DNA from 2 places in the Desulfosporomusa polytropa genome. Region 2 is predicted to be linked to the other one. Evidence: riboswitches for the same ligand, from Rfam matches in the RefSeq annotation. Region 2 holds a riboswitch; the other holds the start of a gene.

Region 1 (17,055 bases), 1.9 Mb from region 2:
TTGATATCGTTTGGCGGCGGCTCCCCTCATGACTGCGCTAAAGCCATCGCTCTTTTAGCTACCAATGACGGTGAAATTGCCAACTACGAGGGCTTGAACCAATCCAAAAAACGAGCTGCACCGCTTATTGCCATAAATACGACAGCCGGAACAGGCAGTGAACTCACGCGGTTTTGCGTTATTACTGATGAGAAACGACACGTAAAAATGACCATTAACGATTGGCATGTTACCCCTATCATTGCGGTAAGCGACGCCGAACTCATGCTGGGCATGCCACCTGGTCTCACTGCAGCTACCGGCATGGATGCCTTAACCCATGCCATCGAAGCTTATGTATCGACAAATGCCAGTCCGGTAACTGATTGCAAAGCAGTAAAGGCGGTTGAGTTAATTGCCGGTAGCTTATGTACTGCCTATAACAATGGCAGCGACTTAAAATCTAGAGAAGCCATGGTTTTCGCGGAATACCTAGCTGGCATTGCCTTTAATAATGCCAGTCTTGGCTATGTACATGCTCTCGCTCACCAACTGGGCGGCTTTTACAATCTGCCCCATGGCCTGTGCAATGCTATTTTATTACCTGCTGTCATGAAATATAACCTGCCAGCCGCCATTACTAAATATGCTGATCTTGCCCGCGCTGCCGGAATCAATACTACCAACCAGTCATCAGAGGCAAGCGCCAACGAATTTGTCGCCCAAGTGCAGCAGCTTAATAAAGATTTGGGCCTGCCAGCCAGACTATCGGAACTACGAGGCTTTAAACCGGAAGACATACCTTTGTTGGCAGAAAATGCGCTTAAGGATGTCTGCTGCCAAACCAACCCCCGCCAGGGCTCACAACAAGATATCGAAGATATCTACCAATCAATTTTATAGGCTTAAAGAAAACCGCTAACGCGTTCCTTTGGCTTAAAGTTCAATCAATGGAATACGAAGAGAGGGGTTTTACTTTTGTCATTGCCACAAAAGTAACAAAAGGTCTAGGCCCAAAGCCTCCAAAAGCTGAAAAGCCAGGCGATATTCCTAAAATCCGTAAACTCGCTACGTGAACCGGTACCCCGATAATGGACACTATTATAAAGTCCGTATCGGGGTTTTTGTATGTTCATAGAACGAATAAATGTATATAATGAAATTATTAATTACCGGAGGCGGAATTTTAGTGAGTAATATATTCTATAGCGAATCGGATCAACACATCCTTCTGAGAAACCCCAATGTAGAGAAAGTAACTGACCGCTATATCTCGTATCATTCCGATTTTAAAATTAGAGCGGTCAAAGAATACTTATCTGGAAAGAAGCCTAGACAAATTTTTATTGACAATGGCTTCAATCTTCAACTAATAGGAGACGATAAACCATTTGTCTGTATCAAAAGATGGCGTATCATTTTCAAACAGCGTGGTGAGCAAGGTCTGAGAGAAGCGGGACGAAGTTCAAAAGGTATCCGTTTAACAGGCAGAGAGTCGTCCATTGAAGATAAGTTAAAAAAGGCCGAGGCCAAAATTTATTTTCTTGAGGCAGAAAATGAATTGTTAAAAAAGATACGGGAGAAAGAAAGAAGGCGTTAAATGCTGCAGAAAAGTTCCAAATCATATATCGAGTCATACGAAAGTATCCGAAGTATCGTATGATTAGTTACTTATGTGAGATAGCACAAGTTAGCCGTAGCGGGTTCTATGCCTGGCTGAAGGCAGCACCTAGTCGATACCAGAGAGAAGAGCATGACAGAAATGATTATAAACTGATTGAAGAAATATTTATTGCTACTAAAAGAAAGGGTGGCTGGCGCACGATAAAGATGAATCTAGAAAGAGAGTACGCAATTCTTATGAATCACAAGAAGATTTTGCGTATTATGCGAAGGTTCCAATTGGTTACGGTGGTGAGACGGAAGAATCCGTATCGAAAAATGGCAAAGGCAACTCAACCTCATAAAACGGTATGTAATCTGCTAAAGCGCAAGTTTGATCACCACGAGCCGCAAAAGGTCATGTTAACCGATATTACCTATCTATATTACGCCGAGGGGCGTAAGGCTTACTTATCGGTCATTAAAGACGGATCAACAAGAGAAATTTTGGCTTACCATCTATCGACTTCTCTCGAAATGGGTCTTGTGATGAAAACGCTGGACCGATTACAGGAAACTTTGGGCGGAAACATCCACCCTGACGCAATTATACACTCGGATCAGGGATTTCATTATACACATCCTGAATTTCAGTGCAGGGTGAAAGAATTATTGATAAAACAGTCCATGTCTAGGAAGGGCAACTGTTTGGATAACGCATCAATGGAGTCATTCTTTGGACATATGAAGGATGAAATTAATATAAAAGAGTGCCAAAGCTTTACTGAAGTTCAGAATAAGATCGATGAATACATTGAGTATTACAATTGCCAACGTTACCAATGGGGATTAAAAAAGATGACCCCAAATCAATATCGGGATCATCTTATCGCTTCCTAAAACGGATTTCTTCTCACTGTCCTAATTTAGGGTACCAGTTCACGCTCAAACAATACGGATTTTTTAACGGAATACCGCCCGGCTTTTCTCCTGCGGAACGCTTTTTCCGGCAAAGGCCGGGAGGTTACGGGGAGTTGCCGTGAATTGCAAGGCCTAACCCTTGCAATTACTACGATACCGTTAACCCCTTTGCATACTTTGAGTACTTTGCGGTAACAATCCTTAAAATAGGCTTGGTTTTAGGCTATGGAGTTAGGTTTGTTAAACCACAAAGGACACAAAGAGCGCAAAGGGTTTCGAAGGGTAAGCGGTTTTACTTTTGTCATTGCCACAAAAGTAACAAAAGGTCTAGGCCCTAAGCCTCCAAAAGCTGAAAAGCCGGGCAATATTCCTAAAATCCGTAAACTCGCTACGCTCAAACAATACGGATTTTTTAACGGAATACCGCCCGGCTTTTCTCCTGCGGAACGCTTTTTCCGGCAAAGGCCGAGGGGGCTACGGGGAGTTGCCGGGCGTAAACAGTACGGCCGCCTGTGCCGGGTTTTGTACTTGACGCCCCTTGTTTTATAATGCCTCCGCGACTCCCAAAACTTATAAATTCATAAAAAAAGTAATGCCCTACAGCGAGAATGAACTGCAGGGCATTACTTTTTTGCTTTACATGCCAAACATACTAATAAGCGCCTTTACCAGCAAACCTGAAACCATCCCCATAAAGGGGTCAGCTATTGCTGTCACAGTCATAGTTACACCACCAATAATGGTATCAACACTACCCACGCCACTATTTAGTGCCAAGCTGGCATTGATGGGTACAGTTACAATAGCACCTAACACTAAGAGAAAGCCGGCAATGGATTCATTTGGTACATACTTTCCAATCTTGACAAGTAACCCAGCCGCCAAAATAGCAGCCATACTGACCATCATTAAAACTCCTGACGCTAGTGGATGCGGCGCAGCTCCGGTAGCTGAAATGATAGCCTGAACTGGCGCACCGCCAAAAAGTGAGGATACGATATCAGCAATACTGCTGATAATTGTCAGATAATCAAGATTCACTTCCGTCTTGGCTAAGGTCTGCGCCGTAATATTACCAAAAGCGATATTGGCACCAATATTCAGAGCACTTAAGCCTAGCGCCCCGCGAACCACATTTTTCGTAAAGGACAGCTTTCGCATAACAAACCGTTCACGCCCCGGTTCAACCGCCAGCTGCTGATTCCGTTTTAACCAAACACTAACCAGCGACGAAATAGCAACACAACTAACAATAGCATAAATAAGTTTATCAGCTGGATTTGGGGTAATATAATAACTTAAAAGAGCTGCAATTATAGAACTACTACCCACAATAGGATTTCTTACAGTCATTTCCACAGCAACCTTGGCTAAAACTATCCCTATACCGGCCATCATGGCATATGTAATCACCGGACCAATAAAAGCAACGATAACTTTAAACAGTCCTAACAACCCGACAGCAAGCAAAATCACGCCCTCAAGAAAAACCATCGAAATTCGTTCCTGCACAGTACGCCCCATGGTTCCTACCAGCGTTAACGTCTCCGCCTGAAAAGAAATAGGAGCCACAACCCCTAATACCCCACAGCCGATGGCGCCAATAATAAAACCAGCTGCCGTCGGAACAGACGCAAAACCGAAGGTCAAAGCATATAAACCTCCTGGTATGGCGTTGATTACTACTCCCAGAGCTACAATCAAATCCTGCATACTCAACATGTTTACCCCCTATTTTTTTTGCGCCAAACATAAATACTCCTAGCCCAAAAGGGCTAGGAGCTTACTATTCATAATCCTATCCTTCTGGTATTACCCCTGGCGCGGAGGTAAATAACAGCCAATACAGGCAGGTCTCCTGGCTTACGGATCGTAAGAATACCTCACCTTCCCGGATTCTCGGTGGCATATTAAAGGTAATCTTCCCCGATTACAGTGGCGCGACCGCGTCGTTTAAGGATTTTCCAATCCTTCCGAACTTCCCTATTCTCCTCTTAAACGTAAGAGGCACCTGTATGGTGGCGTTATTAAGTTCTATTTTTAACCAAACATAGCAATTCCGAGCGGTGTCACCAGCAACGGATGTGGCGGAACATGCACCTGCCGGCCAAACGCTTTACCAAACTCGGTTTCAAACCCCTGCAAATATGCAGTACCGCCCACTACATAAACAGGATAATCATCAAACTCTTCATATCCGATTAACATATTTTTAACCACAGTTGCCATTTTTTCCACAACCGGCAAAATGACCGGCATAATTTTACGGTGCTGAGTAGAATCGCGCTTCAGCAATTCAGCTTCTTCAAAGGATATCTTATAAGCACCAGCCAAAACTAAAGACACATGTGTACCGCCTGTTGGTTCATCGGCCGTAAAAACCAATTCCCCATTACGTAACACAGCAATACCGGTGGTGCCACCACCAATATCTACCACAATACCATGCGTAATTCCCAACGCCTCCGCTGCTGCCACCGGTTCATCTACCTGGCAAACTGGTTCCAAACCAGCCCCGGCGATAACATGACCACAGGCCATCGCGTTTCTTCCTACTGTTCCCGGGGGAATGGCAGTAGCTCCTTTATCTAAGGTAATTCCCATCCGTGCTTCGATCTCGGCCTTCAACTCTTCAACAATAACCATGGCTCCTCGAAAGTCAACAACCAAACCATCCTTAACCACCGAAGCCCACTGCATACTCCCTGCCACCGGGTTACCGGCCGCATCAGTAACAACCAGCACAACATCGGCTGTTCCCAGATCAACCCCGACCTTGTAAGGGCCTGGCAGATCGGCTACCGTTTTGGTTTCAATCAATTCATGCAATTTATGAATCTTCTCATAAGCTTCCACGCATTAGCCCCCCCCCCTAACCACCTGCATTACTTAGGTTTATAGGTATTTGCTTTCCCTAAAACTCAGGCAAATATCTGTTACCATAACCATAATTTTATTACCTGTATTTTACTATCCCCTTACACGCTTGTATATAGTAGATTCTTGTCTTTTTCTGTTGCTAAAATAATTAACGCTTATTACAACTGGTGTAATAAGATTGCCTTGTCTCTCCCGCTCGTAAAGGCTATAATAAGAATAGATAGTTTTAAAGGCAGGTGTCAGCAATGGAGAATACAGAATTCCTGCGAGCCATCAGCGCTATTATCAAAGAAGAAATTAAACCTATTACCCAACGCCTAGACAACATGGAAAAAGATATTATCACCATCAAGTCAGATATGGCCACTAAAGCCGATATTACCCGATTAGAAAATAAAATTGAGCAATATGGCGAAGTCCAGCAAAAGGACATCTATCACCTGCTCCAATTAACCAGTAAAAAGATTGATACCATTCATGAAGATTTAAAGTCCTTGGCAGAAGTCACCGGCGAACATGAAATCAAAATTCGTTCTCTTGCCCGCCGTCCTGTTTAAAGGCAACCAAGTAATTAGCCCGGCCTCAATGTGCCGGTTTATTTTTTTGCACAAAAAAGCAAATACCAGATTAAAACTACGATAGCCACTACGCCTATAGCTAACATACCAATAGAATTACCTACACCAGCTATCTGTTGCCAATTATACCCCAATCCAATCCCCAGATAGATAAGAGCACCACACCAAACAATTGAACTAAAAAAAGTCCCGAAAATATAGTTCTTACCATTCATCTGAACAAAGCCTGCGGAAATAGGGATAGCGCCGCGGATGACCGGCAGGAGCCTGCCGAAAACGACGGCAGAAATGCCGTATTTGTTAAGCCATTTCTCAATAGTCATCAATTTAGACTCAGCTGGCATAAACAGGGAGATATGTCGCGCTACAATTTTTGTTCTACTAAAAAAGCCAAGTCCATAACTAATAACAGCCCCCAGTAAATCTCCCGTCGCAGCAGCCGCAATGGCAGGAATTATTTCCAATTGTCCGCTAAACACTAAATATCCGGTAAACCCCAAAGTTAATTCTCCTGGCAAGGGCAGACCCATACCAGTAAGCATCATAGCTGCAAAAATAGTAAAGTAGCCATATGTATCTAGCTGATCAAGCACTGCTTGTGCTACTTGTTCCATTGTCGAATTACCTAACCTCCACTGAGTAATAGATACATTGCTAATGTAACCTAGATAAAAGTCAATACGTCCTCCACTGGTTTTCGCGGTGGTGCTGATAATTTATCAGAAGCTGGTACTCCCAGCGGTGTCATGGCAGCCAAATAATAGCCTTCTTTCCTAAAACCAATATATGCTGAAATCTCCTCAGCAGCATGCGTCGGTCCGGTCATCCAGCAAGTTCCATAACCTCGATCGGCAGCAGCTAACAGCAGATTTTCCAGGGCAGCTGCGATATTTTGAATTCCGGGATTGGGTTTAGCATATTTTACGGCCTCTTCGCACGGCATAATGCCATCAGCCAATAGCATATCAGCAATAGTGTCATATGGACCGGCATACACAAGAACTAGCACAGGTGCAGCTTTGAAAACCGTTTGATAGGGTAGGCTCGCTTTTAACCCCTTGATTTTTGCCTCATCACATAAATAGGTGCATAACTCGGCATTCTTTCGCTCAACAATCCGCGCAATCTCGTCAATCTTCTCCTTATTGGTGATAACAACAAAATGCCAATTCTGCTGGTTTTTTCCCGAAGGTGCATAAGTGGCAGCTTTAATTAATTCTTTAATGGTTTGTTCAGGGACTTCTTCCTTGGTAAATCGACGTACACTATGACGCTTGTAAATAAAATCAAGATCCATAACAACTAACCTCCTTAGCTATTAAATTATTTTTTCACCTTTATAGCGTTCACCGCCAGCGTCAGGCATAAATTTATACCGCTCACTCCACAAAGTCTTATATTTTACTGCCTGAGCGTGAATGCTGTCCCATTCCTCTGGTACAAATCTCACCACTTTACCAGGAACGCCAACCACTAGGGAATGAGGAGGAATGATCTGGTTCTCCTTGACTACTGCTCCGGCAGCAACAATGCTGCCTTTACCAATCACCGCACCAGTTAGAATAATAGCCCCCATGCCAATTAAACAATGCTCTTCTATAATACAGCCGTGAATAACGGCATTATGTCCAACAGTAACATAGTCGCCAATTAGTGTTGGATGATCATCGGCTACATGCACAACAGTATTATCTTGTACATTGCTGTAGCAGCCAATTTCAATCTGATTTACATCTCCCCTGGCAACAACATTCACCCACAGACTGCTAAATTCCTTCATTATAACCTTACCTATAACCTTAGCACCATCTGCAATAAAAGTTTTCTCAGCAAGCTTGGGACTAATTCCTTCAAATTCTGCAATCATTACTACATCTCCTTATACGGGAACGATCATAAACATCGTCATTTCTGTATTTTTCAGTTTACTATACAATATTATCCTATCAAAATAACGTACTACTAATACCATAATCCAATTAGCCGCCAATACCCAACGCCGACTGTCAAATACAGCGCGGCATGCAGCAAGGTAATCACTGTACCAACAAGCCACCAAGTCTTTTTATCATTATATCCCTTTTCCATCAAGAATGGCCCTAACGCGTTGCCATAATGAGTCAGTGTACACGAAATAATCATTAAATAGGCTAACACAAAAAAGGCCGGATAGCGGGGTACATCGGTAGCCGCTACAAACGAAAAAATAAGTGGTGAAAAGGCTACCACATAGCCAGTATAGGATACAAAAAAATAGTGTGGCACAATGGCCAGCGCCGCGACTAAGAGCAAAATCGAATAGGCCCCCAGGCCAGCGGTCGGCAACATTAGTTTGATAACACCGGCAAACCAAGTAAAAAATTCCAACTTGGTCAGTGCCACTGAAAAGCCCAAAATAGCACCAAACCAGATGAGAAGTGACCACATTTCTTTGGTTTCAGCCAAGTCCTCCCAATCGAGAACGCCAGTGACCAGCATAAGCGATACACCAATAAAGGCGACCAGCGTACTATCCACTTTGGTTATCGTACCTGTAGACCATAGAATCAATATCGTGAAAAATATTCCAATCGCAGTTAACTCGTTCCTAGTAATACAACCCATGCCTGACAATTCCCGGCTAGCTCTTGCTCGCACCTCGACCATCGAGGCAGACTCCGGCGGGCATAGCTTAGATACAATATAGGGTGTCAACAAAAAACCGATAAACCCTGGCAGCGCAGCCAGGGTCCATAATGGCCAACTAATACTTATGCCTAACACATCCTGAGCTAGCTTAACATTAATCAGATTTGGCCCCATCCCAGTCATGAACAACCCGCCTGAAAGCATACTGGCATTAAATGCCAGCAAAGTAAAATAGGCACCGGTTCGCTGTTTACCTTCCAGACTAGAACTGCTGGCATTAATAACCCCCTCAGCCAGTGGGTACACCAACCCGCCTGTCCGGGCCGGTGAAGACGGCGTACTAGTAGCTAGTATCATATCAATAAAACTTAAAATGTAACCAATCCGCAGTGTTGTTTTGCCGAAACGACAAATTAACCAAAGTCCAACCCGCCGGGTAAGTCCGGACTTTTTCAGGCCGACACCAATCATCATGGCCACTAGTGTCAGCCACAGCATTGCATCAGTATATCCAACTAATATCGCTTGAATGGGTAGAACAAATATACTTGCCAATGTTGTAATAACCAATAGCAACGTCGGTTCAGGACATGGTTGTAAAATAAGTCCTAGTATTAAAGCAACAAAAACACCAAATAAATGCCACGCCGTTACGCTTAAGCCACTGGGGGCCGGATAAGAAAAAAACACTACGGCAACACTCAACAAAACGGCAATTTTGGCAAAGCGTACTTTCACATACTCATCTCCTTACATAAAAAACTTCTTTAATACTACCACTTTCTCTCCCATGTTACAAAACCTTTTTACTATTACTAGTTTACTCCTTGTCAAATAACGAAAACAGGGCCATGCAGCCCTGTATATGTTAGACAATTTGTTTAATTCTAATAACTATTGACCAAAATGGTGCTATTACACCTTTTCGGTATCTCGTGACCGGAGCTGGGAAACGTCTTTATTATCTATAATCTGAGTAAGCGTTCGCATAAGTTGGTCTTTATCTTCAGGCAGCAAGCCTTGCAAATAAATACAGTTAGATGGATGAAGCGATGTAATACCGGAATGATTCAACTCCATATCTTGAATCATTAAACGCATCTCTTCCAATATTTCCATTTTTTCCGGGACTTCAAACTCGCCTTGTTGGCTTTTCTCATAGAGCTCGGTTCCTGGCTGCACTATAATCGTTAGCATTCCTATATAATCTGGCTGTATCTCATTACAGATTTGAGCCGTATTCTTTGCATGTTCCTGAGCTTTAGGCGTTTTTCCAGCCAGTCCTACAATCACAGTAACAAATAAATTGATACCCGCCTCTTTTATTTTTCTCCCTGCTTGCACCATTTCCGTGCGGCTGACTCCTTTTCGTATATCACGAAGAACTTGCTCATCTCCGCTTTCTACTCCCAAGTGAGCCTCAACTAGCCCGTGTTTTTGAAGTTCTTCCAATTCTGCGAGCGATTTATCTAGTATGCTAACTGCGCTCGCGTAAATTCCAACATATGTAAGAGTAGGAAATGTATCATATAGACAATCTAAGATCGTTACCAAGTCTTCTGTTGGCATACTTAGAGCATCACCATCTGCAAGGAAAACTTTTTCGATATCACCATAATATTTTTTTGCAAGCTCAATATCTTGCAATATTTCATGTAGTTCACGAATTCGATATTTTTTATTTTTGTACATATAGCAAAATGTGCATTGATTATGACTACAACCAATCGTACACTGAAGTATGTAATCATCCCCTGCTATATGGGGGCTGTAAATATCTCCTTCATATCTCATAATGAATCTCTTCTCTCCCCACAATCAAGCACCGATTAATTATTTGTTACTTTGCGCACATACATAAACTTAACTTTTGCTTTCTTCGGTTTATTTCTAAACAGCATGCTATATACCATTTTCTTAGCATTTTCCGGACTATTCGTTTCTACTGTATTCATCATTAAAAAAACCTCACCTGCAGTTGGGAAAACCCGATACTTAACTTCATATGTTTCCATAGTACAACACCTCAATCAGATATTTTTAGGACTCAGCTACAAATTGACCTGCTTATAATTTTATATCATGCAAAACCTAGAGACTAGGATGATACTACACAGGTTTAGCGGCTGAAAAATTTTTCATATACTGTAAAACTTCTTTGACAATTCCTTCTACATCATTAATATCGTAGCAAGGAACGCCAATATTCCATTCAACATCACTAGCTATCGCGACCAATTCCTTAGCACTACACAATAACTCCTTATGAACCTCTGAGCGAAAAACTTCAATTTTAGGCTTATCACTACGCTTAAAACCTTCTGTAAGTACTAGATCCACACCAGAAAGCATTGCAATTACTTCATCAAGTTTTTTCTCTTCTTCCACTTTTTCAATGATAGCAACTTTTTCAGTTGAAGATATTGCAACAATATCTGCACCTGCCTGCGCTAGTTTCCAAGTATCCTTACCTGGTTTATCTATCTCAAATTGATGAGCATCATGTTTAATAACGGCAATTTTGATTCCCTCGTCTTTGAGCCTTTTTATTACTTTTTCCAATAAAGTAGTTTTTCCTGATCCTGATGATTTAGCAACAAAAGATATTACAGGCGTAAACTGGTTATTCATTTTATCATTGCGCTCCTTTATTATAGCTAACTAACCGGTTTATGGATCTCGCCAAGACAGGATAAATCTTCTGGTGTATTCAGGTTACAAAATATTTCTTTAAGGTCTCCGATCTGCCCTAAATCGCTTTCCACTATTTTACAGACTCTTACATCGGGGTAAAATCTGTATACTTGGCTAACACCTGCTTGTAAACACTGTTCGATGGGTTTTATGCAATCGCGGGAATAGACTGCGCAAAGTGGTTCCAACCGGTTTCTTATCTCGGGAACTACTACGTCATAGCCTGCTTTTCGCTCCAGCAAATACCTGGCTAACTCTTCTGTAAAAAATGGCATATCACATGAGACAATAAATGAATACTGATGCTTTGCGACCATAAGCCCTGCGTGCATTCCGCCAAGTGGTCCCATACCCGGGTAGCTATCTGGAACCTCCACAATTCCCGGCAAATCATATTTTGCCGTGTGGTTACTGGCAATAATTATTTCATCCACAAAACCTCGCAATTTTCGCACAGTACGCTCGATAAGAGTTTCATTTTTAATTAATAGCAGTGTTTTATCACGCCCCATGCGTGAGCTACGTCCGCCTGCCAAAATTATACCACTTACCGCCATAATAGTCCCCCTAACCCATTGATTGTATTTCCATTATATTTTTGCAGGGGGTGTTTTACAACACACCACCCACCTGCAATTTTTTTACGTTTTGTATATAGATCTGTTCAAAACAGTGAACTACTTCTGTTCCATTTTATCTTAGCGTACGAGTCAAGACTCCCGCCTCTATAGGCGGCGTCAGTTCAGGTGGAGTAGACTCTCCACCTGAACCCCCGATGTTTCAGCTTGGCTGAAACGAGTTCACTAACGTGCATGCTGCTGCCCTGTAACAGGCACAGACGCAGTTACTTTTACTCGTACAATTTCGTTTTCAACCCAAACCGGGTTGTGATGCTCAGCCTCATGAAGTGGCTGAGTTCCGTCACCAAACATGCACAAGAACTCGCCCCAATTGTAAATGCCGAGGAAGATATGGGCAAATACACTCAGCCCCAGGACGATACCAACCACCAAGTGCACCATATCAAACCAGTACATGGCTGCTTTAGGAGCTACTGGCAGGAAGGCGTATAAGGCCCAACCAGTAACAATCAACAGTATACCACCAAACAACATCATAATTCCCATTTGTTTTTGGCCAGAGTTCATTTTACCCATCGGCGGTACCGGAATGGTTTTGCCTAATAGAATTTTCTGCGGATAGCCACCGCAAATCTTCATCCAGGCCATATCCCGCTCATCAAAGGTAAATATTCGACGAGTAAAGGCCACAATTCTGTCCAAAGCAAAGATGGTGTAAAAAATACACGATAACGTAAGAACGCAGGCACCAACAATATGGATTTGCATAATCAAATTTTGCAGATCTTCACCAAATGGTTTTAGCCAAATAAAAAATCCGGTAATGGCTGCTGGTAAAAAACCTATTATTAATCCCCAGTGAAATAGCCGCGAGATAAGAGGGTGCTTGAGTACCCGCGGTCCATGTTCATCATGATCACTCATCAATTATCCCTCCTACCCTAATTTCGTTCTGTCTACATACTTAGTATGAAACAGTTCTTCGGCCAAATTACTGAGTGGATTCTTGGCAAATTTTTCGTACACATCAGTAACTGCCTGATTGTTATGACTCTGACGGATTTTTGATTTTACATCATCGTTATAGATGCCTTGTGCCCGCATCTTGATGTATTTTGTGCGGTCTTGTACCAAATCTGTTGCAACATAGGCCCCAGTCCATAGGATGGCACCGGCTACACCCACGATTCCTATGAATTCACGCCGTGAGACCTTGACGGCCTTTTCTATATAATCATACTGCGCCATTGTGTTCCCTCCTTATGACCAAGGCAGTACAGCCTTGGCTTTATCCAGCCAGGAAGTACCCATTGGATTGATTGGCTGACCACCGCCATTAACACAGCCGGCCGGACAATTCATGATTTCGATGAAATGATACGGTGATTTACCAGCTTTGACTTCTTCCAATAGCGGTTTCACGTTTTCTTTGGTGCCATGAGCTACTGCTACTTTCAAGGTAACTTCTTTACCTGTTTTCACATCTTTCATGGTAACACTGGCTTCCTTTACGCCTTTGAGACCGCGAACAGGCTTGAATTCAAGCACATCCAGTTCCTTGCCAGTGATTACAAAATAGGCTGTCCGTAAAGCAGCTTCCATTACGCCGCCGGTATTAGCAAAGATCGTACCTGCACCACTGTACTGGGCCAAGGGATTATCCTTGTCAGTAAACTCAGCAACAGTCTTAAGATCAATATTTAACTTTTTAAACAAACGGGCTAAATCCCGGGTAGTGAGCACTACATCGATATCAGGATAGTTCCCGGTTCTGCCTTGCGTCTTCCAATACTGAGAAGCGCTGTTGAATTCAGGACGAGAAGCCTCGAATTTTTTGGCCGTGCAAGGCATAACGCCTACCATGAAGATATCTTCTGGATTAACCTTCCAAACTTCTTTAGCACCATAGGTTTTACCAAGTGCTCCAGCCATCATCATTGGTGACTTGGCAGAAGACATATTTGGCAAAAGTTCAGGATAATACAGCTCACAATACCGAACCCAAGCCGGACAACACGAGGTAAACTGTGGCAAAGGTCCTAAATGATGCTCTGCTGGCTCGCCTAACGCATAGTGGCGGATCTTACCAATAAGCTCCATGCCTTCTTCCATAATGGTCTGGTCAGCAGTAAAGTTAGTGTCAAGAACCTTAAACCCAGCCTGTTTCATTGCTCCATACATTTTTTCAGTTACCAGACTGCCGGGTTCCATGCCGAACTCCTCACCGATAGCAACGCGAACTGCCGGAGCAATTGTTGCGACAACAGTGAGCTGTTTGTTTTTTAGTTGCGCGAGCACTTTGTCAACAACGTCAACCTTATCCTTCGGTGCCCCAAAAGGACAATTTATCAAACATTGTCCACAAGAGATGCATCTCTCACTGTTGATCGTATGAACGGCTCCATATTTGCCGTCGATAGCTTCTGCCGGACAAAACGACTTGCAGGAATCGCAGCCTTTACAAGCCTTGCGATCGATTTCAATAACGCTCGTTAACTCATGCCCTTGAAATCCTTTCAAATTTAGACCTCCCCTATAAAATTTAAGATAACTTGGCTCGCATCAAACCTGTGGCGATTGACGAGAACTGAGTTAGCTTAGTAAATCAGAAAGTAAAATAACTTTCTGATTTACTAAAAAAACTATTTAAACCAATGATATAGGGTACTGCCTAAGCTTGTTTCCGTTGACACACTTATATAAAAAGTTCACTGCCGCTTCCTACCATAACTGCGGAAACTTCCTGCCCGGCTAGTAGCGGACCACTTCCCGCCGGCACATCAATTAGCGCATTACAGGCAACCATGGATTTCAGAACGCCATTACTTTGCGCGCCTGTAAGTTCTATATAATTAGTATTGTTAATTGTCTGTACTTTTGCCCGTAAAAATCTGCGCTGTGTACTTGATTTATTGAAGCTGTCTTTCAGAATTGCCGAAAATTTGAGCGGCATTTTTTGCTCAAGCCCGAGCATGATTTTAATTAAAGGCACAACAATCAAATCAAAGGTTATGTAGGCGGCGGCAGGGTTTCCCGAAAGGCCAATAATTAATTTATTATTGTGGCTTGCAGCTATCATCGGCGAACCTGGTTTCATATCAATTTTTCGAAAAATGATATCTGCCCCAATTTCCTTAAAAGCGGCTGGTACTATATCGTAATCGCCTACTGAAACGCCCCCAGTAGTAATTACTAAATCTGCTACATCTAATGCTTGGGTAAGGCGCTCAACTATAGCTGCTTTTTCATCAGGAACAATTCCCATTAACACAGGTGCTGCCCCTAGTTGTGAACAATAGGCACTTAGAAAATGTTGATTGGAATTATATATCTTACCTGGCCTGAGTTCTTCTGCTGGATCAATCACTTCGTCACCGGTACTAAGAATAGCTATTCTAGTTTTACTAAACACCGGTATTTTATCTAATCCAATTGAAGCTAACAGCCCCACAAGTGGTGGAGTCAACACCGCACCTCTCTTAGCAATAACTTCTCCCTGCCGTAAATCCTCACCGGCTCGAATGATATCATTTCCTGATTTTAGAGGATAATATAGATCGACCTTATTCTCGGTTCTTGTTACATCCTCAAATTTAATAATTACATCTGCGCCCTTTGGTAACGGAGCCCCGGTCATAACCTTGATAGCCGTTCCCGAAGTTACTTGTTTTTTAGGCATATAGCCAGCCCGCACTTCCTCAATAACTTCCAGGGTTGCAGGATTTGATGAACTAGCGGCTTCTGTATCTTTCGCCTGTAAAGCATAACCATCCAAAGGAGATTTGTCAAATGGCGGTAGATTTATAGCTGTTTGTATATCTTGACTTAAAATTCTGCCGACAGAGTCAGTCAACGCCACCTGACATTCATTAACCGGATGGGTAAATTTCAATAACAATGTCTGCGCTTCTTCTAATGAAATACCTGTCTTCATTTTTTCTACCTCCTGCTTCTTTTTCACGCACCAGTACCAAACGAACAGGCAGGATACTGACAAACCTCACATTCCAAACATAAGCCACCCATCCCAAGTTTCACAACCATTGGCCTTGTAATCTGCTGACCTGTCAGAACTAACGGCAAGATAAGGTCAAACACAGTCGTTTTGTGATACATAACACAGCCCGGAAGCCCTAAAACCGGTACTTTCCCCAAATACGCTACCATCAGCATAGCACCTGGCAATACAGGGGCACCATAGGTTACAATTTTCGCACCTGCTTTTCTAATACCACTAGGAGTCACATCATCAGGATCTACCGACATTCCCCCAGTTGTTAATATCAGCTCAGCACCATTAGCTATTAATGATTTCACCGCCTGTGCTATTTGCTCTGCATCATCAGGGACAAGGATGTGTTCAAGTACTTTGCACCCAAATCCTTCAACCTTTGCTTTTACAACTGGCCCGAATTTATCCTGAATGCGCCCATGATAAACTTCACTTCCTGTCGTAATAACGCCCACTTTATAAGGGTGAAACGCTTTAACGGCAGTAACCTCGGTTTGCTGCGCAATTTTCTCAACCATTTCTATTTTTGTTTCATCAACAAGTAAGGGGATAACCCGAACACCTGCTATCTTATCTCCCTTTTTCACAGGCCTGTTATTATTACGGGTAGCAACAACAATCTCTTCAATCATATTAATACGATTTAGATCCTCTTCATTTATAACAAGCATTCCATCATGCTCGGCGATAAGAGTAATCTTGCCTTCACTGGGTTCAGTCATGCTAAGTCCTTGTCCCTTTACGGCTCGGGCAAGACGTAGCCCCGCGTCATTTTCATGCAAAAATCCTTTTTTCATTTCCCACACATAGAGATGTTCTTTACCCAGCTTTAAAAGATCTGGTATATCTTCTTCTGTAATGATGTGCCCTTTTTTAAAGGCTTCTCCCTTGAATTCGCCTGGTATTATTTTAGTAATGTCGTGACATAGCACATTGCCTATTGCGTCTTCCACTCTGACTATCTGCATCGATTTTTCCCCTCTCGTTTTATCCTAGAAAAGTAACTTTAACCGATCCGCTCTATTGGATCACCGGCTTTTATCCATCCTGGGGTAAGCACTATGGTAAATATGCCTTCTCTAGGCATAACGCAGTCTCCGGTCTTTTCTCTGATGGCACACCCTTTGTGACACTCTTTACCGATTTGTGTCACTTCCATCAGTGTTTCGCCGATCTTAAG
Region 2 (11,780 bases):
AATATACGATTTAAGCATGGGACACATAAGTGCTGGCAGGTAAGCTGCAGAAAGTCGCTGCGCTGCATAGGAACCGCTGCACAGTTTTACCGGGTGAACCCCCAAAGCATGAAACAACTCCAATGGCGCTTGAATGCAAAATAGCCCGATTAGTGGACGGCCGACTTTTTCCTTTAATTTAGCAGGGTGCATAAGCAGTGTTAATAAATCCAGGAAATAATCAAATTCTGAGATATAGTCAGTTCTTGCTTGCAATACACTAATTTCATAAGAATATTCTTCACAAGTTTTTTCATACGCTTTTGCTCTCTGTCGTAGGCGGCGTTCTTCATCCTTTTGTACAATTTTATTCATTTAATGATTTCCCCTGTTGATAGTTTTCTGCAACATATTTTCTTGAAGAAGAAAATAGCTTGTATTTAAGAAAATTTACAGTTACTGTATTGTCTTCCGGGCAAGCCTCAATACATCTCATACAAAGCATACAGTCTTCACTCATTACGTCTTTTTCCGTCTTTTCAAGATGCACGTCCTTGATATCCACAGGACACATTCTTTGGCAATTGCCACAGCCGGAACAGGTGTGAACCGATTTTTCAAACCGGATAAAGCTGATTTTTTTAGACATTTGAATCAAGGGCAGCATCGGGCAAAACATGCAAAAAAATCGGTCTTTAAAAAAGCTTCCTAGCAGGGTACCTGCTGCAATAATTATGGATAATACGGAGAAAGTCAGGGTGATCGTGTTCGTAAAATCCAGCGCGAAATTTCGGGTTTGCCCAGCAAATAACGGCATGATCGGTTTGCCCGGGCAAATCTGACAGAAGAACAGGTAAAAGTCCCGGTGCAATCCGCCAAAGGTAATCAACAACGGCGTAATAATCAGCAGCGCCAGCAATATATATTTAACTGGTTTCAATCGTTCCCGGGTTTTCCAAGAAAATTCTGTTTCCCTAATGCCCAACTTCTTTCTAAGTTTAGCCAACCATTCCTGCAAGGTTCCAAATGGGCATATCCAGCCACACCATAGTTTTGACAGTAGCATGGTTAACAAAACAAAGATCAAAAAATACAACACTACCTTAAATCCTTTGTAGGAAAGCAATTCTGGAAAATAAAATGCAAATCCCCATTGCCCCTGCAATGTCATGAGATAACAATGGCCTGCGCAGCCGGGAACATAAGGGCAGGAAAAACAAGGTATTGAATAGCCAAAGTTAAGTCCGATCCGGCCGCCATAGGTCCATAAAACAAACATAAAATTTTGAATCAGTAAACGTAAATTATCTACCATTATACCTAAAGCTCCTTCTACGAAATAATACAATGGCGATACTAACGGCCATAACAGAAAAAAAGAGCAGCACTCCCTGGGCAAGGTTGTTGTGGGCGGTCAATGAACGGCGCATGAGAAGGTTCATTGAGGTTTTATAGATTTCATTACCGATGACTTCTTCTGCATAAACGATGATCTCCTTATATTCGTTATAGCCGCCATTATCCAGGCGTTTATCATGGGACGGGGTAAAAGAAAATCCACCGGCAGCATCCGGCAAAATTATTGCCGAAGTCTTATTTCGCAAATCCATGATTTGCATTTCCCGTACAGCCTGACCAGACTTATACCGTAATTGAATCATCTGGCCTGTTGTCAGCGTCCTGTACGGATTGCCGGCTAAGTTCAATTCAATGGCCGGGAGATCTTTGGGATTTTCCAGCAGGTCTTGGTCCCTCTTCCTGTCGATTCCATCCGCATATAGGGGAAAGATTGTTTGCGCCACAAAATGTTCTCCCTGACAGCTGCCTGTGACAAACACGTGATACAGAAACTGGGAAGCAGCATTGACCCGCAGGAAATAACGGCCATCACGCTGTTCTATAGGAATCCGGTAATATTGTTTTTCACCAGTTTGCCGCCCGTCACAATAATAGGCGGATAAATCTTTCATTTCCGCAAGGTTGATTACAGCTGCAGTAGTTGTAATATATATGGTTTGTGTTATCGATCCATCGGTCTCATCTTTTTTCGTGCCATACTCCAGCCAAAGAAAAGCCCTATCCTCCGGACTGCAGCATTCTGCGCTGGCCTGGAAAAACAGCAGGATTAGTAAAGTAACACATGCTAGAGTAAGCCCGGATATGCAATATTTTTTGTAAAATAACAAGTTTTACCCCTCTCCCCTCCAAGGGGTAAAACTTATCCCCTAGGATACATACAGATAAAGTGAGACTTAGCTTCAGGTGGGTTTTTAACCCCATCTGAAGTTTAGTCGAACTAATCCAGGGACTTAGTTGCTCTTAACTCCCGCTTGTAGAAGCGGGAGTCTTAGAGCAACTTGGTCATCGGATAAAATAAAAATCTCCTAAACAGAGTTCAGGAGACAGGGAATAACCAAATGTAACACCCATGGATATAAAAAATCCCCTTCCCATCGCTCGCGGATTATATAATCTGTTACACTCCGTCTATCCACCTCAAATTTTGCTTATACAGAAACCGTCCTTTTGCTTTCCTGCTTTCACATCGGAGAATCCAGCCAAAAACCTACAACCAAAAGTCTAGCATCCTCTTCCGTCAAAACGGTGCGCACGGTAATAGCAGATGCTTCTTTCACAAACTTCACTTTGTAAGTAAAAATGGTGAACGGTTCTCTAGTTTCGGTAGTAACCAGCTCTTTAGAAACATAATTGCCAAGTTTTTGTTTAACCGACTGGCTAAGCAGCCGGAACTGAGATTCCGGCAAACTACTTTTCATTTTCTGATCGAAGTTTGCCGAAAAGCTTGTGTAATCACTCTCGTTAATGCCAGTAAGCATGGATTCGGTGAATTGATCGGCTGAACGTTGTATATCCTGCGGTGAAACAACGGGCGGCAACGCTTCACCGCTACGCACCTGTCCGATCCGGTCCGCCACAATCTTCACAACCAGCGCCGACCATGCCCGGACATCAGCCGTCATTTCGCCGGTAGCTACTGCGGGGGATAAAACCTGATACTTTCCCGCGGTTAGTAAGAGCAGATCATTGCCGGCCCTAGCCAGTTCATCTGTACTCAGCAATTGCCACTGATTTTGATCCAGCAGGTGAACATATAGCGACGTACCGGTCACCAGAGCCGGCTCTTTTTCCAGTTGGCGCAGGGATGCTAAGAAACGCTGTTTGTCAATTGTCCCGTACTCTTCCTGATACTGTTGGTACAGGCTGTTCTCGGTTACGCCGAAGCGGTTCATGCGCCGCAGCATACTATGCTGTTTTTGCGGGGATAAACCGCTCTGCCGCAGCAAGGCGTCCTTGACAGCTTGTTTGACAGTGCGGCCGATTAGTTCACCCAGTTTGGCATGTTTGCCTGCGTCTTCCAGATAGAGAGGCGAACCGGGGTTAGTAATCACCATAGTCTGATCCGTCCCTGAGCCGGTGGCCAATCCGGTCGAAAACCGGCTGCCGGCTACCAGTTCCTGCAAGGCAGCTGTTTTAGCCTCGGTGCAAGTCACGAGCGCTCTGGCCATAGTACCGGCGGGAAGGTCGGCGTCAATGACCAACATAATATTAATAGTCCCTGGTTTATATGCTGCCGGCTTTTTGCCAGGAGTAAAATACGCGGCCGGGTCGCCTACCCGCCCGCCGTTACCTTCCACACCGCCTGTAGCAATGGCGGTTACGGTAAGCGATTGATAGTTTTCAGACTGTATAGCAACATTCTCCATAGAAGCAGCCGTGCCCATGCTGGTCACCCTGCCGGGATTCAATCCCAGCTGCCCGGCCACTTGCTGCATATATTGGGGGTAGTTTGCGCCCGTTACACCAATAGCACTTTTCATGTCATGGTTAAACACTGCCTTAAGATCATGCCGGAAACCGCCATTTACCTGTGAAGTGCTCAATACATCCCGTGGAGCGCTGAAAGCCACAATAAGACTGGTACCCTGCCTATACACCTTATCCCCGGTTGATAAGGTAGAAACAGGTATCTGTTCACTGCCAAAACAGGGAATAGCACCACTCCAAAAAATAATAACCACCAACAGCCCTTGTAACCATTTTTTCATTGTCTTCCTCCCCTCACAAACAATAGTAGCAAAACCTAATAAAGCCCTTTCCGGCATACGGAAAGGGCTTTGAATCTAAATAGAGCTATCGATGCCAGTAACCAGCTTACTATAGCGGCCAAAAGCGTTCTCTATAATCCCCTCCTCATCGCTCGTGAGTAAATAACGGTGATTGACAGACAGGCAGTTCTCCTGGCTCTGGATCGTAGTTCACCCAAACCTTCCCAAGACACCTTTGCATCTCAGTGGTATACCTTGGGTTTACTCCCCATTACAGTGGCGGGACCGCGCCGGCATTCAACCGGTCTTCCCTATTAAGCCCCTCAGGGCACCTGGCTCAACAGTATGTAGTTATTATATCAGTATAATAATATAACTTCGTGTCAAGTATTGTCAAGAATATTTCATAAATGTTGGTAACAATTAGGGCGACCTTCCTATAGGGTACGCATATCCTTTTTAATCACTTTCTCTCCCCAAGACCGATAAGAGTCTCGGGCAGCCTATCAATACTTTCACCGTAACGGAGTGCATTTCTGACATTGGTTAACTGTTGGTCAAGTTTTTCTAAAATTGTAAGATTGCGCCGTTCGCTCTCCGTAGTAGTTAGTATCTTACTAATTTTGCCGTTATTGATAACCAAGCGCCTATTACCCATCAGCGCTAAAATGGGATCATGAGTAGCCATGAGAACAATTTTTTGCTTGTCCACTAAAAGTTTTAGTGCGCTTTGACGATCAATACCAGCGTTTTCGATCTCATCAATTAGTACAACCGGTGAAGCACTTAAATAGGCAGTATCGGCGATCATTAGTGCTCGTGATTGTCCGCCGCTCAAGGAGGTAACTGGAGTATCTGTGGAAAATTGCTCTCCCGCAAAACGATTCGCATGGTTGATTACATTGGAGATAACGGTGTCAATATCCTGCACCATTCTACTTTCGGCATGCATCTGCAAAAACTCACTCACTGTAAGATCCATAACAAAATTCATATTTTGTGAGAGTTGAGCAACCAATTTATGTTGCGTGGAATAACGCCACTCCGCATCCGGTATACGGTCATTTACTAAAATATTGCGACCTGTCGGTGTATCCCGCTGTGCTAACCATTCTATATCAGCAAGCAACCTGCTTTTCCCCGACCCGGTAGGACCAACAATACAAATAATTTCACCTGCACGTATCGTTAGGCAGACATCTTCCGCATTACCACACTTATCCTGCCCGCCGATAATTGTAATCGACCTAATTGGATCAACGACCTTTTTTACTTGTTCCATTTGCCGCATAAACTCGTTAAAGCGTTTGATCAAATCTTCTGGACCCTGACCTAAATCCTGTAACACCTCGTCCTCTATTCCCAATAAAAACTCAGTCACAGTAACTTTCGGATTTGGTGTGACCGGTAAAACTGAAAAAAAATCTTCGGCATAGGGATATAGTTTTAGAATTTGACCTACCCTCATTTCTCCAAATTGCTCCTTCATAACAAATCCCTTCCAACTACAGTCTTTAATTAAGTCAAATCCATCTTTTTTACATTACCCATTTGAAAATCTACACCAATTCGTGTTTGCCCCAAACAGTAAGAACAGGTGGCGGCCGGCATAGTAAATCTAAGAGAACAGCCTTGTAGACTATCGAATGTTGCAGCTTCCCGAAATAAACGACTCGCTTCCAACGCACCTTGACCAGTAATGCCGTTGACATGGGTAATCACTGCTCCCGTATTAGCTTGACGCACCTTAAAAGCAAACACCTCCCGTTCTGCCTGTGAAACGATATCACTTTTTGTGATTATAACCACATCGGCGAATTTCAGCATAGGCCCGATCTTCTGGGGAGTGTGTATGCCGCTTAGATTATCTATAATACAAACGGCCAGCGCCCCCTTGATATGAGGTGAGCAACGATTACACAAACCGGCACTCTCGGTTATTAACATATCAAGTTCCCTGTTGATTCCCCATGTAAGGCAATCCTCTACATTACTGATGAAAAAATGATCCGGACATAAGTTACCAGATAATCCAACTCGCGTAAGAATCCCTTTATTTTGGTATAACTCCTGATCCCTGGTAGAAAGACAGTCAAATTTAACTACACCCAAATGTAGTTTGTCTTGTTTTTGCAACGTCTCGGCTATTCTGAGTAAAACAGATGTCTTTCCGGCTGAAGGTGGTCCGGCAACAGTAACTAACTGCATGCTGAAGACCCTCCACGCCACGCGTCCAGAAAACGATCATTTAACTCTTGCTGTAGCCTTTCAATTCCACAGTTTCTGATATAATCCCAACCTACCCATTTAAAACTAGCGCTTTCCGCCAAACTTCTACCGCCTTGCAAATGAGATGAAGGAAAGAATGCCTCGTCGAAAACGCGGGCCGCTTGCGCTCCAGTCAGATAGTCAACCAACTTTTTCAGTTCTACTGCTTTACTAGCTTTGACTAAAAGTGATACTGGATAAACAAGCGCTCCATCTGACGGCCAGATAATTTCAATATCCTTGTGTCCGTTAAGTGTTTCAGCAAAAAAACGCGGCATAATATATATCGGTGGCAATCCATTGCGGGAACCGTTTAGTTCTTTCACCATCTGGGCTGGGTGTAACCCATAGCGTACCGCTCGTGCCAGTCCTGTAATACCATCATTGCCATAGTCCTTGTAATAATAAAGCTGCAAAGCATCGCAGAAAATATCCCCATGACCACGCATCACAACTTGATTTTCAAATACAGGATTAAGTAAATCACTCCAAGTGCGCGGAACCGGTAAACTGCCCAACCGTTTTTTTTCGACGACCATTACCAATGCATTCACTGCTAATACAAAGAAATGGCCTTGTGGGTCAAGCAACTGAGCCGAAGTAAAGCGCGAATTGACCTGTTGCCCGGTTGCCTGTAGAAAAATCCCATTCTTAACAAATCGCTCAACAAACTTTTCATGCAAAAATTCATAACCTGTTGTTAAAATAATATCCGGAACTTCATCTGGATCTTCAAAATAAGGAATGTACTCTTCATAGTGAACATATTTGTTGGCCGAAGTATCAATAGTATAATGTAGGTCTAAGCTTTTCTCGATCCGCATTTGATTCAGCACTAGTTGAAGTTCACCCTGCAAAGGAACCTTCAGCGGACAAGGCAAAAGCGCAAGTAAATCAAGGCATTTCCCTTTAGTTACTACAGATGACGACAGTTTAGAATATTGCCTGACTTCATGAATTTTCCCTTCAAGTAGTTTTATGAATGCATCAACATTTAGATTTTTGCTTTTTAGTGCAGTTTTCAATTTCAGTACCGTTCCCAAATCCCTCTGAATTTCCTTATCAGCAAACTGAGGAAATCCGTTCGTGATAAAAACTTCGCGAGTTTCGGGATACATCTCAAGAATTTGAGAAATTGTCAAGTCTAGCTCAATCAACATCATCACTCACCCTTCAGACTGTTATTAAATACTTGCCAGCTAACAAATAAAAAAAATCAACTGAAAAAAGCATTTGCTTTCACCAGTTGATACTGCGTTGTACCAGCGTATTTTTTTTTTGAAATTCACCTATGGAATATCCTTGCATTCATCTTACAACCAAACCGAAGTCACGTCAATGCCAACATCATTTTACCTTTTTGTTTGCTTTTATTTGTTTATGTTTGTATTATCTATTGATGATAGTAACTTATTAATATATAATTATTACCATAGACAAATATAGTTTGGTTTTGTTAGTTTTAGCTTGGTGTCACAATGAAGTGCCGGCCGGATGGGTTATACCTCCGCGCCGGCACTTCTATTAGGAGGCGATTATTCATGACGATCAGTGGTTCGGCAATATCATTATTTAATTACAAAAAAGCAGAAAGTGGGTTTCAAGTTCTTTTGGTCGATGCTTGTTCGCAGTCACATTTAGTTCAAAAAAACAACATAGCTAACCTACAGACAAATACTTTAAATGACAAAAGAACGGTGACTTTAAACAGAGAAGTACGTTCTTTCCCTGCCAAACCCAAACACGAACTTACAGATATGCACCACCAACTAATTAATATTTGCCTTCGTAATCCAAATTTAAATGACTTTCATCTTCATGACAAACTTCGTAAACTTATCCCCACTATGACAATGGATACTTTGTGTCGGCTAAAACAAGAGTGTGGTTTTACTAATCGTGAAGTGATCTGCAATATTTTGTTAAATCGGCTATTTTTAAGTTGTAATTCCGAACTAAATGCTACCCAACTAAAATTCATCTATAAGATGCACCCTGAATTACATGATCGTGCCGTGCGCCCGAACCGGCCTGGTGAACTTATTGTTTATAAATGCCTTTTCGGAAAAAGGTTGGAGAAAAAAGGAAGCTTATATGTCCATGTATTTATAGACATGTTTAATGGATGGAGCTTTGCCAGAATTAACTCAGACCGTTCATTAAAAGAAGGAATAAGGATACTTCAAAAACATATCGAGCCAATATATAAAAAAAATGGTTTTCACATTATAAGGGTTCTTCAAACATTGCCAGATAATCGTAACAAACAAAATATCACGAGGTTGCTGGCAGACCAAAATGCTATAACCTCTAAAACTCAATGGGAAATATGCACTCGTCAATTCGGATTAATCAAACATTTTCAGCGTCAACTTATAACGAGCAATTTTTTTGAAAATTATAGGGAAGAACTATCTTCTTTTCGTATGCTCGCTGCTTTTTCAGACTTAATCAAACGATATAACGCAGAATTTAATTTTCACCAACAACGTCCTATATTGCGATCTACTACAATAAAACCATGTAGTTTTACCGCTTACCGATAAAATCACCCCTTGGATCAGATGGATTGTACTATTAAGTGTGACGCCAAAAAAGAATGACTCATGATTGATTTGTTTCGTTGCGTCCTGCTCTGCCTTGAGGGCGACATTGGCCTGCGCCGTTTATAGATTTATTCCTTATTTATTCATACCGCATCATAAGCTTGACACCTTCCTATAGGAAGGTAATAATAAACTATATGCTTGTAGTAGAGTCAAGGAGAATTTTTATCATGTCTGATAAATCTAAATCATATTTTACAATTGGAGAATTTGCGCAGCTATTCGGAATATCCAAGCAAACCTTGTTCTATTATGAAAAAAACAAGATATTTTCTCCTTCTTCTATTGAAGATAATGGTTATCGTTATTATTCTCTTGATCAATATTTTATATTTGAAATCATCATTACCTTACGCAAACTGGGAGTATCTTTAAAAGAAATAAGCAATTATGTCAATAATCGCAATATCGACTCTCTCCAAAGGCTCTTTTCCAACAAAGCATTGGAATACGAGTTACAGATTGAATTGTTGCAACGCAACCAGCACAATCTTCGTGTTAATGTGGAACGCTTAAAACAAGCAAAAGAAATCAGAAGCAACCGTATTACCTTAGAAAATTGTGAAGAAGAATATTTTGTGGCAGACAATTTTTCCGCATTGAAGGGCTCAATGAAAGATCAGATTAAGCTTATTGCTGAGCACAATCTTCCCTTCGCAAAAAATGAAATTTTTAACGAATACTTTATGGGCTATATCTTGACACCAGAAGATTTGCTGGCAGAAAACTATCTAGCAATAACACAGATCTTCACTCGGGTCTCACATCCTGACGAATACGCAAAGGCTTTAATCAAACCGAAAGGACTCTATGCTAAAATTGCCACTCCTGACGGTTACCACGTCAACTACAAAAGTGCAATCAAAAAGTTGCTTGACTTTATTAAGTTGAATAATCTGAAAATTATTGGCAATGCCTACATTATCCAGCTAAGTAACTATTGGTCTACCGCTAACCCCAAAGAATATGTCACACAAATTGCTATCCAAGTTGACTATAAAAATTAAAAAGTCGAAATACATTTTTAAGGGGCTGTCACATGACAGCCCCTTACTTATTTTATCTTAGTACGCGAGTCAAGACTCTCCGCCTGAATCCCCAATGTTTTAGCTATAGGATTTTGTCAATTACATTCCCTGTCACGTTCATACAGATCACGAATCACTGTACGCCTCAGCTTTGTGAAAAATTTATTGGTTGCATCAATATTCCGCAAATAATCTACAGAAACCGATAACCAGCATATCTGGTGATACAGCTTATAAAATAGCAGCTTATTTCGGTCATATCTTTTAGGCTTACTGGTAGATAAAAAATTATACAACATATCCAGGAGAGCATATTCAAATTCAATGTCGAAATATTTGATGCCTTCGATGTCAATAAACCCAATTGTGCCGTCAGTCAATAACCAGACATGCGGCGGTGTTGGTTCTCCATGTATAAGTGCATAACTGATCGGCTTTAATTGACCGACAAAGATAGTCATGTAGCTGTCCAACTGCTGCAAAACCGAATGCTTCATTCTTTTTACAGTGCTGTCAAAACTACACGCTATTTCCAGTTCCTCAACAGCATGTTCATAACATAAACGCTGACAAGATTTAGCATATCTGTTGGTGAGTACAGGAGATCCAAAGTAATCCCGGCTGCAGGTATAAAATCTATTAAGTTCTGCATTCAACGTATCACTAATTTCTGCAATATTGCCGTGCTGCAGATACTCCTGTAAACTAACCCCGTCAAAGCACTCCACATAGGCATAATCAAAGGCCTCTTCTGCGGAAAAATGCCCTGTTTTTATTATCCGGGGAACTCTGATGCCCAGATCAGTCAACAACCTGGTGTTATGGCAAAAATATTCAAAGCCTTCTGCATACAAATAATGTAAACCGTCAGTATGCGCTTCTGTTAGTCCTAGAACAGGTTTTTTCCAGATATAAAGGATGGTTTTGTGGTTATTGCCATCGGTCACTAAGTACACTTTTTTTGAAATACCATTGACAATTCCAACCAGGGTGAATTGACTTAGATTCAGATCAGCTTGAATAATATGGTATGGTAGTTCACACAAATTCATCAACTTCGTTATCACTTTAAGCACCTCAGCTCTAGGAGATATATCCGGAAACTAGCTGGTTAGCCGTATATAATTTGCTGATGATCAGTGAATAGCAAATCTTATCGGTTTGGCCCAGACGGTCACACACGGAAGGGTCACAATCTTGTCAAACTCGTTCCGCTCGGCATAGTCCTGAACAACATCTCTGACTTTTTCGTACTCTTCCCCTGCAGCGATCTGAAAGGGCTGCACGACAATCTCGGTAAACCCTTCTTCTTGTAGGCGCTCTAATGCCTGTCTCTCATCATCGGCCTGAATACCGTCGCGTTTCGCCAGTTTTTCTATCAGGGTATGAGATGCAAAGGCCCGGCGCACTTCATATTGTGGGAAATCTGCCCAAAGTTTGATATCAATACTTTCGCTGGCCAATTGGCGGGCCTCCGGATAGGCAGTGCCTAAACCCACCATTAAAAAGGCTTTTTTCTCTATTTTCTTCAAAGTTACTCAACTCCTATCAACCAATGTCAATATCCGTACACATGGTTTCTTTCCGCAAGGTTAACGCAAACCGACTCAGGTCATCCCGGTTGTCTTGGAAATTAGCAGCAGTTATAGTTAACTGCACCCAACGGCATAACGGGTTAAGCGGATTCGCTCAACTGATACTGTAACTCCTATGGGGAGAAATGTTACGGAATGTGTATCCATTATGTTTAACCCCCTTTGCACAATATGACCAAGAAAAAGATAAAAAACATAAAAAGTAATAAAAAGAAGGACATATTAGAAAACTCCCGG

Evidence for each region. A riboswitch is a leader RNA that binds a small molecule or an ion and turns the genes downstream of it on or off. The one in region 2 is predicted to bind cobalamin.
Region 1: another riboswitch for cobalamin. It lies ahead of ACZ449_RS17200 (hypothetical protein); the one in region 2 lies ahead of ACZ449_RS08330 (adenosylcobinamide amidohydrolase).

What each region holds. Positions count from the first base shown of each region.
Region 1 is NZ_AP042400.1:3,286,535-3,303,589, forward strand. It holds gene ACZ449_RS17190 (iron-containing alcohol dehydrogenase) at 1-882, shown strand, start outside; partial or broken gene ACZ449_RS17195 (IS3 family transposase) at 1,169-2,481, shown strand; gene ACZ449_RS17200 (hypothetical protein) at 3,139-4,224, opposite strand; cobalamin riboswitch at 4,334-4,532, opposite strand; gene eutJ (ethanolamine utilization protein EutJ) at 4,543-5,358, opposite strand; gene ACZ449_RS17210 (hypothetical protein) at 5,628-5,939, shown strand; gene ACZ449_RS17215 (DedA family protein) at 5,978-6,574, opposite strand; gene ACZ449_RS17220 (nitroreductase family protein) at 6,625-7,257, opposite strand; gene ACZ449_RS17225 (gamma carbonic anhydrase family protein) at 7,279-7,827, opposite strand; gene ACZ449_RS17230 (DASS family sodium-coupled anion symporter) at 7,923-9,326, opposite strand; gene ACZ449_RS17235 (radical SAM protein) at 9,504-10,382, opposite strand; gene ACZ449_RS17240 (hypothetical protein) at 10,418-10,603, opposite strand; gene mobB (molybdopterin-guanine dinucleotide biosynthesis protein B) at 10,698-11,219, opposite strand; gene mobA (molybdenum cofactor guanylyltransferase) at 11,246-11,839, opposite strand; gene ACZ449_RS17255 (cytochrome b/b6 domain-containing protein) at 12,086-12,787, opposite strand; gene ACZ449_RS17260 (iron hydrogenase small subunit) at 12,800-13,111, opposite strand; gene ACZ449_RS17265 ([FeFe] hydrogenase, group A) at 13,124-14,383, opposite strand; gene ACZ449_RS17270 (molybdopterin molybdotransferase MoeA) at 14,559-15,797, opposite strand; gene ACZ449_RS17275 (molybdopterin-binding protein) at 15,821-16,843, opposite strand; gene ACZ449_RS17280 (MOSC domain-containing protein) at 16,882-17,055, opposite strand, start outside.
Region 2 is NZ_AP042400.1:1,366,452-1,378,231, reverse strand. It holds gene ACZ449_RS08345 (2-hydroxyacyl-CoA dehydratase subunit D) at 1-354, opposite strand, end outside; gene ACZ449_RS08340 (4Fe-4S binding protein) at 347-1,294, opposite strand; gene ACZ449_RS08335 (hypothetical protein) at 1,284-2,165, opposite strand; gene ACZ449_RS08330 (adenosylcobinamide amidohydrolase) at 2,520-4,046, opposite strand; cobalamin riboswitch at 4,212-4,397, opposite strand; gene ACZ449_RS08325 (ATP-binding cassette domain-containing protein) at 4,510-5,535, opposite strand; gene ACZ449_RS08320 (GTP-binding protein) at 5,565-6,254, opposite strand; gene ACZ449_RS08315 (ABC transporter substrate-binding protein) at 6,245-7,477, opposite strand; gene ACZ449_RS08310 (hypothetical protein) at 7,856-8,860, shown strand; gene ACZ449_RS08305 (MerR family transcriptional regulator) at 9,091-9,927, shown strand; gene ACZ449_RS08300 (hypothetical protein) at 10,044-11,015, opposite strand; gene ACZ449_RS08295 (sirohydrochlorin cobaltochelatase) at 11,085-11,480, opposite strand.